DNA from 3 places in the Streptomyces sp. NPDC022910 genome. Region 2 is predicted to be linked to each of the others. Evidence: riboswitches for the same ligand, from Rfam matches in the RefSeq annotation. Region 2 holds a riboswitch; each other region holds the start of a gene.
The links. A riboswitch is a leader RNA that binds a small molecule or an ion and turns the genes downstream of it on or off. The one in region 2 is predicted to bind cobalamin.
Positions count from the first base shown of each region.

Region 1: it holds a riboswitch for cobalamin, as region 2 does, so the genes downstream of both, nicT (Nickel transporter NicT) here and ACZ3TS_RS03480 (ribonucleoside-diphosphate reductase subunit alpha) in region 2, are expected to answer to the same signal.
Region 3: it holds a riboswitch for cobalamin, as region 2 does, so the genes downstream of both, ACZ3TS_RS16170 (cobalamin biosynthesis protein) here and ACZ3TS_RS03480 (ribonucleoside-diphosphate reductase subunit alpha) in region 2, are expected to answer to the same signal.

Region 1 is NZ_JBVHHL010000010.1:28,190-31,451, reverse strand. Features, by position in the region: gene ACZ3TS_RS12425 (hypothetical protein) at 1-29, shown strand, start outside; gene ACZ3TS_RS12420 (YcnI family copper-binding membrane protein) at 69-824, shown strand; gene nicT (Nickel transporter NicT) at 847-1,935, opposite strand; cobalamin riboswitch at 1,965-2,171, opposite strand; gene ACZ3TS_RS12410 (ArsR/SmtB family transcription factor) at 2,262-2,609, shown strand; gene ACZ3TS_RS12405 (hypothetical protein) at 2,617-3,262, opposite strand, start outside.
Region 2 is NZ_JBVHHL010000003.1:23,204-26,465, forward strand. Features, by position in the region: gene mctP (monocarboxylate uptake permease MctP) at 1-400, shown strand, start outside; gene ACZ3TS_RS03475 (GNAT family N-acetyltransferase) at 474-980, shown strand; cobalamin riboswitch at 1,033-1,169, shown strand; gene ACZ3TS_RS03480 (ribonucleoside-diphosphate reductase subunit alpha) at 1,291-3,262, shown strand, end outside.
Region 3 is NZ_JBVHHL010000014.1:61,241-64,502, reverse strand. Features, by position in the region: gene ACZ3TS_RS16175 (cobyric acid synthase) at 1-262, opposite strand, end outside; gene ACZ3TS_RS16170 (cobalamin biosynthesis protein) at 259-1,215, opposite strand; cobalamin riboswitch at 1,314-1,433, opposite strand; gene ACZ3TS_RS16165 (DUF397 domain-containing protein) at 1,770-1,979, shown strand; gene ACZ3TS_RS16160 (hypothetical protein) at 2,052-2,249, opposite strand; gene ACZ3TS_RS16155 (hypothetical protein) at 2,246-2,701, opposite strand; gene ACZ3TS_RS16150 (helix-turn-helix domain-containing protein) at 2,746-3,262, opposite strand, start outside.

The DNA.
Region 1 (3,262 bases), on a different contig from region 2:
CGCCCCGGGGATCCCCGTACGCGATCTGACCCCCCGACACCGAGCACGAGTACGGAGCCATCCCACCCATGTCCCCGATGCGTACCACCCTGCGCCGCGCCGGCATCGTCGCCGCTCTCACCGCCGCCGGCGTTCTCACCGCGGCGGGCGCGGCCTTCGCGCACGTCACCGTGCACCCCGAGAGCTACGCCAAGGGCGCCACGGACGGCGTGCTGACCTTCCGGGTCCCCAACGAGGAGGACACCGCCGCGACCACCAAGGTGCAGGTCTTCCTGCCCACCGACCACCCGATCCTGGGCGTGCTGGTCAGCCCGCAGGACGGCTGGACCGCGCAGGTGACCACCACCAAGCTCAAGACACCGGTCAAGACGGACGACGGCAACATCACCGACGCCGTCTCGGAGATCACCTGGACCGGCGGGCGCATCCGGCACGGCCAGTACCAGGACTTCGACGTCGCCTTCGGCCAGCTCCCGGACAACACCGACCGGTTGACCTTCAAGACGCTGCAGACCTACTCGGACGGGAACGTCGTCCGCTGGATCGAGGAGACCCAGAACGGCGCGGAGGAACCGGAGAACCCGGCGCCGGTCCTCCATCTGACCGCCGAGGGCGCGGCCGAGGGCAACGGTTCGACGGCGACATCCTCCTCCACCGGCACGGCGCAGGAGAAGCCGAGCGGTTCCACGACCAAGGCCGCCGCCACCAGCGACTCCACCGCCCGGGAGCTCGGCATCGCCGGCCTGGTCGTCGGTGTCCTGGGCCTGGCCGCCGCCGGCTTCGCGATCGCCCGCGGCCGCACCCGCACGTCGGCGTCCGAGTGACCGGGGCCCCGCCCCGTCGGCGTCAACTCCCGTCCGCGGGGCGGGGAGTCCACCGTTCCTCGACCCTCGCCAGCCGCCAGTACGCGAGCGCGGCCGCCCACACGACGACGAACAGACCGACGATGATGAAGCCCACGTTGTCGAGGTCGAGTCCGGCGATCCAGCCCGTCACCGCGTCCCCGAGGTCCAGCTTGTCGTGCAGGACGCCGACGAGCTCGATGGTGCCGATCACGAAGGCCACCGCGATCGACAGACCGGTGATCGTGAGGTTGTAGAACACCTTGCGCACCGGGTTCGAGAAGGCCCACTGATAGGCGAAGTTCATGAACGTGCCGTCGAGCGTGTCGAACAGGCTCATCCCGGCCGCGAACAGCAACGGCAGGCACAGGATCGCGTACCAGGGCAGCCCGGCGGCCGCCCCGCTGCCGGCCATCACCATCAGCGTGACCTCGGTCGCGGTGTCGAAGCCCAGGCCGAACAGGAAGCCGAGCGGGAACATCTGCCCGGGGCGGCTGATGGACCTGGTGAAGCGGCCGAGGACGCGGTTCATGAACCCCCGGGAATCCAGGTGCTGTTCGAGTTCCTTCTCGTCGTACGTGCCCGCCCGCATGGCCCGGAAGACTCGCAGGATGCCCCTGAGGGCGACCAGGTTGAGGGCGGCGATGAGGTAGAGGAAGGAGCCCGAGACCGTCGTCCCCATCACCCCGAGCACCTGGTGCGTGCCGGAGGTCTCGTTCATGAGGCGTCCGGCGAGCTGGGTGCCTCCGGCGATCAGCGCGGCGAGCACGACCACCACGCTGGAGTGCCCGAGCGCGAACCAGAAGCCCACGGACACCGGCCGCTTGCCGTCGGCCATCAGCTTGCGGGTGGTGTTGTCGATCGCGGCGATGTGGTCGGCGTCGAAGGCGTGCCGCATGCCCAGCGTGTAGGCGGTGACGCCGAGTCCGATCCCGAACGCCTTGGAACCGACTTCGTAGTGCTCCGGGACCACCAGCAGGAACAGTACCCCGAACGCCACGACGTGCAGGGCCGCGATCACCGCCAGCAGTCCGGCGGTCCGCAGGGTGTCCTCGCGCCGCCACTGAAAGGACGCAGGATCGGGCAGGGTCATTACGATCACGCTCCAGCACCTCGTGGATCACTTCGTGAGATGCCGTGGCCGGTCTCCTGGCTGACGGATCACCGCGCCCGCCCCAACCTTCCCGGTCGACACTCGACCAGTGGCGCCACCCGAGGACGGGTGGCACGGGACGGGAACTCCCCGATCACAGTGGCGAGGGCCGCTCCGGCCTGAGCCCCTGGGGGCTTTCACCGGTCTTCCCGAACACCACGGCCCGCCCACCTTAGGGCGGGCGGGGAACGCCTGCAAGACTGCACAGTTGCGCAGGTGTCCGGAGGTATCGAAGATCACACAGAGGTGCCTGGGAGAATGCCCGCATGCATCTCGTCCCCGCCGACCGCGCCGGCAGGCGCACCATCGACGGCCACCGGGTCTGCGAGGCCATCGAGGCCATCGGCGCACCCGAGGCCGTACGTGCCTGGGCCGACCGCTTCTCCCTGCTCGCCGACCCCGGCCGGCTCGCTCTGCTGCTCGCCCTGCACCGGGCCGGACCGCTCGCGGTCTCCGACCTCGCGGTGGCGACCGGCATGAACGACCCGGCCGTCTCGCAGGCGTTGCGGCTGCTGCGGACGGCGGAGATGGTCGCGGGTGAGAAGGAGGGACGGGTCGTCCGCTACCGGCTGATCGACCCGGTGGTACTGGAGCTGCTGAAACAGGTGACGTGACGGACGGTCACTTCGAGGGCGCCGGCTCGCGTTGCAGATGAATGTCCTGGCTCGACAGCGTCATCGGTGACGCGGAGAAGGCACGCAGCCGGATGCGGGTGTTCTTGTCGGGCAGGCCGAAGCGGCCCCCCGGCGCCTCGATCCGGTAGGTGGCCGTCCCATGACCGGCGACGGACGAGGGTCCGTCGAGCACCTTCCAGTACCGGCTCATGCCCTGCCCGGTGGTCACCATGAAGTGGGGTTGGAGAGCAGCGTCGCCGGTGTTGCTCACGCTGACCGTGAGGGTCCTGACCGCCCCGGACGTCCGGGAGGCGGCGGCAGCCTGCAGGTGCAGCGGCGGTCTGCCGGTCGCCGCCACGGTCACGGCCACGAAGGCCGGGGCCAGCAGGGCCGCGGCCACCACCATGCGGGCCGCCCGCCGTCCTTCCAGCAGCCGGGGCTGCCAGGCGGTGGTGAAGGCGCTGGGCGGCACGGTGACGGCGGCCGCCAGCCACAGCGGCGTCATCAGCAGGTAGTAGCCGTCCTGCGAGCGGGTGGCCAGGAAGAACGCGCACCAGGGCAGTACGGTCGCGGCCGGCCCCAGCCGCCGCACGAACAGCACGAACACCGCCAGCAGACCGGCCGCCAGCAGCATGCTGGCATGCGAGTACCAG
Region 2 (3,262 bases):
GATCAACTTCCAGCTGCTCGGCGGCATCTGGATCCTGCAGACCTTCCCGGCCCTGGTCGGCGGCCTGTTCACCCGCTGGTTCCACCGCTGGGCACTGCTGGCGGGCTGGGCGGTCGGCATGGTCTACGGCACGCTCGCGGCCTATGGGGTCGCCTCCCCGACCCAGAAGCACTTCGGTGGCTCGGCCAAGGAGATCCCCGGCATCGGCGAGATCGGCTACATCGGCCTGACGGCATTCGTACTGAACGTCGTCGTCACGGTGGTGCTGACCTTCGTCCTGAAGGCGGTCAAGGCTCCCGAGGGCGTCGACGAGACCAGGCCGGAGGACTACACGGTGGACGCGGGCGACCCCGGGGTGCAGGTGGAGCTGCCGCCGGCGACGGCGGGCACATCCCACTAGGAACCGGTGCTTCACGGGCCGTCGGAGGAAATCCGGCGGCCCGTTGTCGTACCCGTCCGGCACACTCGGCCGCATGGACATCGTGATCCGGCAGGCGACCCCCGACGAATACGACGCGCTCGGCCACATCACCGCCCAGGCCTACCTCCAGGACGGCCTCCTCGACTTCGGCGAGAGCGACGAGTACCTGGGCGAGCTGAGAGACGTCGCCAGGCGGGCGGCTGCCGCCGAGGTGCTGGTGGCCAGCGACGGCGACCGCGTCCTCGGCGGCGTGACCTTCGTGCCGGCCGGCGGCCCCATGGCCGACATCGCCGGCCCGGGGGAGGCCGAGATACGGATGCTCGCGGTCGACCGCACGGCTCGCGGCCGCGGTGCCGGAGGGGCCCTCGTCCGCGCCTGTGTCGACCGGGCACGGGCCACCGCCGGCTGCATGAGCGTCGTCCTGTCGACCCAGCGCACGATGCACGCCGCCCACCGCATCTACGAGCGGCTGGGCTTCCTCCGCACTCCCGAGCGCGACTGGAATCCCCTCCCCGAGCTCGACGACATCACTCTCCTCACCTACGAGTTGACGCTCTGACACCACCACGACACAACATCTGGGGGTGACATCGCAGCCCGGCACAAGATGTATGCTCATGCTCGCTGTCGCCGCAGGGGAATCCGGTGCGAATCCGGAACTGTCCCGCAACGGTGTACTTGTGCGTGTTCGCCCATGCGTGCACGTCCGAGCGTCAGTCCGAGGACCTGCCGACAGTGCGCCCGGCCGTCCGGCCCGGGCGCCTGACGTCCGGGCCTCGTGGAATGGGCCGGTGGACGCGACGCCGCGCGCGCTCGTGAGCTGCCTCTGCCCTCCGCCAGGCCCCGTGCCGAGCGAGGGAGAGTCCCACGTGACCATCGCGCCAGCCGACCCGGCTTCAGCCACCCCGGCGACGCAGACCGACGGCCCCGGTGCCGCGCTGCTGCGGACCCTGACCGAGCTGACCGCCGACCTCCCCGACGCCGATCCCGGCAGGGTCGCCGCCGCCGCGCTGCGCGGCCGGTCGGCTCGCGAGGACTGCGAAATCGCCGAGGAGCTGCGCGAGCTGGCCACGGAGGCAGCCGCCGGACTCATCTCGGAGGACCCCGCCTACTCGCGGCTGGCCGCCCGCCTGCTGGCGATCGGCATCCGCGCCGAGGCCGCCTCCCAGCGCGTCACCACCTTCACCGAGTCCGTCGCGGTCGGACACCGCGAGGGACTCATCGCCGACCGCACCGCCGAGTTCGTACGGCTGCACGCCGACCGTCTCGACGCCCTCGTCGACCCCGCAGCCGACGACCGTTTCGGCTACTTCGGCCTGCGCACGCTGCACAGCCGCTACCTGCTCCGGCACCCGATCACCCGCAAGGTGATCGAGACGCCCCAGCACTTCATGCTGCGGGTGGCGAGCGGCCTCGCCGAGGACGACACCACCCGCTCGGTCGACGAAGTCGCCGCGCTCTACGGGCTGATGAGCCGCCTCGACTACCTCCCCTCCTCCCCCACCCTCTTCAACTCCGGCACGCGGCACCCACAGATGTCGTCCTGCTACCTCCTCGACTCCCCCAAGGACGAGCTGGACTCCCTCTACGACCGCTACCACCAGGTCGCCCGTCTTTCGAAGCACGCAGGCGGCATCGGGCTGTCGTACTCCCGCATCCGGTCGCGCGGTTCGCTGATCCGCGGCACGAACGGGCACTCCAACGGCATCGTCCCTTTCCTGAAGACCCTCGACGCCTCGGTCGCCGCCGTGAACCAGGGCGGCCGGCGCAAGGGCGCGGCCGCGGTCTACCTGGAGACCTGGCACTCCGACATCGAGGAGTTCCTGGAGCTGCGGGACAACACCGGCGAGGACGCCCGCCGTACGCACAACCTCAACCTCGCGCACTGGATCCCGGACGAGTTCATGCGCAGGGTCGACGCGGACGAGCAGTGGTCCCTGTTCTCGCCGTCCGACGTGCCCGAGCTGGTCGACCTGTGGGGCCCGGAGTTCGACGCCGCGTACCGCAGGGCGGAGGCGGCCGGGCTGGCGAAGAAGACGATCCCGGCCCGCGATCTGTACGGCCGCATGATGCGCACCCTCGCGCAGACCGGCAACGGCTGGATGACCTTCAAGGACGCCGCCAACCGCACCGCCAACCAGACCGCGGAGCCGGGCCACGTCATCCACTCCTCCAACCTCTGCACCGAGATCCTGGAGGTCACGGACGACGGGGAGACGGCTGTCTGCAATCTGGGGTCGGTCAACCTGGGTGCCTTTGTCGACACGGCGGCCGGCGACCTCGACTGGGAGCGGCTGGACGCCACGGTCCGCACCGCCGTCACCTTCCTCGACCGCGTGGTCGACATCAACTTCTACCCGACCGAGCAGGCGGGCCGTTCCAACGCCAAGTGGCGCCCGGTCGGCCTCGGCGCGATGGGCTTGCAGGACGTCTTCTTCAAGCTGCGCCTGCCCTTCGACTCCGCCGACGCGAAGGCGCTCTCGACCCGTATCGCCGAGCGCATCATGCTCGCCGCCTACGAGGCCTCCGCCGACCTCGCCGAGCGCAACGGCCCGCTCCCCGCCTGGGGGAAGACGCGTACGGCCAAGGGGGTCCTGCATCCCGACCACTACCCTGTCGAGCCGACCTGGCCGGAGCGCTGGGCGACCCTGCGGGAACGGATCGCCGCCGTGGGCATGCGCAACTCGCTGCTCCTCGCGATCGCCCCCACCGCGACCATCGCCTCCATCGCAGGCGTGTACGAGTGCATCGAGCCGCAGGTCTCCAACCTGTTCAAGCGCGAGACGCTGTCCGGCGAGTTCCTCCAGGTCAACTCCTACCTGGTGCAGGACCTCAAGGACC
Region 3 (3,262 bases), on a different contig from region 2:
GACTGCTCTGCTCGCCCCCGGGCTTGAGCAGGACGGGGTTCATCAGCGCGGTCGGCTCGACGCGGCACGCCTGCGCCTGCATGGCCTGGGCGCGCCCTATCTCCGCACCCTCGCGCGTGACGAAGGAGTTGAGGGACATGTTCTGTGCCTTGAAGGGGGCGACCTTGACGCCCTGCCGCACCAGCCAGCGGCAGATTCCCGCGGTGACGACGCTCTTGCCGGCGTCGGAGGTGGTGCCGGCGACAAGGAGACCGCCGTTCATGAGGTACGTCCCTTCGCGAGAAACCTTCGGGTGAACAGCCGCCCGGCGACGGTGACGCCGAGCGCGAGCGTGGTCACCCGACGGGAGAGCCGCACGGCCCGCTCGATGTCCTGGACGTGGACCGCGCGCCCTTCGCCGTTCAGCACCGGCCGGTGCTCGACCCGCCCCCCGTACGAGAGCGTCCCGCCCAGCCGCACCCCGAGAGCCCCGGCGAACGAGGCTTCCACGGGCCCGGCGTTGGGGCTCGGGTGCTGGGCGGCGTCCGCACGCCAGGCACGCACGGCTCCCCGCGGATGCGGACCCGACGCCGCCGCGAGGGCGGCGGTCAGCCGTGCCCCCGGCCAGCCCGCGAGGTCGTCGAGCCGGGCGGAGGCCCACCCGTACCGCCGGTACCGGGGTGACTTGTGGCCGACCATGGCGTCGAGTGTGTTGACGGCCCGGAAGCCGACGAGCCCGGGCACACCGCCCACGGCCCCCCACACCAGCGCTCCCACCACGGCGTCCGAGGTGTTCTCGGCGACCGACTCGACGACGGCCCGCGCGATCCCGTCGGCGTCGAGCGCCCGGGGATCCCGTCCGCACAGGTGGGGCAGCCGCGCGCGGGCGGCCTCGACGTCTCCGGCTTCGAGGGCGCGCCCGACAGTCCTGGCCTCCCGGGCGAGCGAAGTGCCCCCGACCACCGACCAGGTGGCGGCCGCGGTCAGGGCGACGGACGCGGTACGGGACGGACGTACGGCGGAGGCGGCGAGCGCCGCGAGGGACACGGCACCGCCCACGCACACGGCGGTGTGCAGGGCGCCCCACCCGCGGTGGTCCCGCCACAGCACCCGCTCGACGGCGCCCGCGGCCCGCCCGAACGCGGCGACCGGATGCCCGCGGCGCGGATCGCCGAGCAGGTGGTCACCGAGGAGGCCGGCGGCGGCGCCGTACGCGAAGACGCGATCGGCACCCATCGGCTCAGCCGACCGCGGGGTCAGGCAGGGCCCGGTTACTGAACCTCAATCGGCAGCCGCACATGGCGATATGTCCTCACTCAGGGTGTCCACGCCCTGGTTCGACGAGACCGGCGGCGAGAGTTCCTGGCTCCCGGGGAGTTCTTCCCCGGTGACAGTGGCGGGACCGCGCCGGACTCTCACCGGCTTCCTCTCCTGCCGCCGTACTGGCCCCGGCAGTCCACCACGCCCCCGGAACACCCGTCAACTTGCTCTTGACCTGCGAAGCTGCGGTGTGCTGAGCCCCACACCGCTGAAATATCGTCAGCCGTCCGAATCGGCGCTATCTGCGCTCTTTCCGGGCCGGGAACCTGGGAAGACTACGGAACGGCAGTACGAACGAAAACGGCATGACGAACGAGAGCGCCGACGAGCGGCATTGGGTGATTCGTTGCGGGGAGACGAACCTGGTGTGGCCGGCCTCTGTTGCCTGCGGCAGCGGTGGGACACGGCGCTCGGGAGCGTCGCGGTGAGGACGCCGGGTCGGTGCGCTGACTGGTGAGACGGAGGTCGGTGTGGTCGACAGGGCGGCGTCGGCGCGTGTGTGGCGGAAGAGCAGTTACTCGGGAGGTGACGACACCGACTGTGTGGAAGTGGCCGTCGAGGGGGCGCACATTCTGGTGCGTGACTCGAAACGGCGCACCGGCCCGGTGCTCGTCTTTCGCCGTACCGCATGGTGTGGTTTGCTGGCTGGATTCGAGGACCCGGCAGCGGACGGTTTCTGAAGGTCCGTCCAGAGGACGGGAGGGACCCATGGGGGACAGGGCCAGGGAAGTGTCGGTGCGTACGGGAGGTTCTTACACTCCCCGAACCGCAGTGGCGGCGGCGGCCCCGCTGGCGCTCTTCTCCTTGACCACGGGGGTGTTCGCGGTGGGCGTGGGTGCGCTCGCCGCGCTGCTCGTGCCGGGATCCACGGCACGAGCCCTCGTCTGGTTGGTGGTGACGATCGTCGCGGCGACGTGCGCCGGACTGTGGTGGGGCCTCACCCCGGTCACGGAGCGTCTCCGCGTTCTCGACCGGGCTGCGGCGACGGTTCGTCCGCGGGGCTCGGGGACCCACTGATCTCCGGGGTGCGCGGCTCTCCCGAGCGGCCGCGCAGGGCCCGGCCTGCGCTCGCCGCGAGGGCGGTGACGGCGGCCGCGCCGAGCGCTCCCAGCACGGCCGTGGTCAGGGGGGACAGGGCGCCCGACCCGGTGCTGGGCGCCACCCGGGCGGACACGGCGATGCTGCACAGCAGGACGCTGCCGCATGCCGTGCCCAACAGCAGACGGGTCGTCGGCGTCCGTGTTCCGTCCTCCCCCTGGGAGTTGTCCGCCTCACCGTCCACCACGTGCTGTGCCTGGTCCGGGGCGTCGGGCCCCGGAGCGGATCCGGGCGGGTCGCCCGCCGACACGAAACGGAGCGCGCGCAACTGCCTGCACCACTCAAGGAACCCGAGGACCGCCATAGGTCTCCCTCCCCGTTGTTTGCCCGGGCCGTCCTTCCCGGGCCTCAGCTGTTGTCGAGACTCTCCTTGACCGCGTCGATCAGTTCGATCATCCGGTCACCCTCGTACGCCTTGTTGCTGATGTCCTCGAAGCACTCCTGATAGCGCGCCGTGAGGCCGAGGTCGTCACGGTTGGCCACGCTGCCGGTGGCGCCCTCGAGGTAGAGCAGGTCGTCGCCATCCGTGAAGCCCAGCAGGGTGAAGGACGCCCCCATGCTGAAGTGCGCGCCGGCCGTGAACGGCAGTACGCGCATGGTGACTCTGGGATGGCGGGACATCGTCTTGAGGTGTTCCAGCTGCCGCCGCATCACGCCCGGGCCACCGATGACCCGCCGGACGACCGCCTCGTCCAGCACGATGCTCACGTCCGGCCCGTGCTCCCCGTCGAAGATGCGCTCCTGCCGGGTGGCGCGCAACTCCGCCGACCGACGGGCCAGTTCTCCGTTCTCGCGCGGCGCGAGCTGGGCCATCGTGTAGTCCTCGATCTGCAGCAGCGAGTAGACGACGGACGGGTGGTAGAAG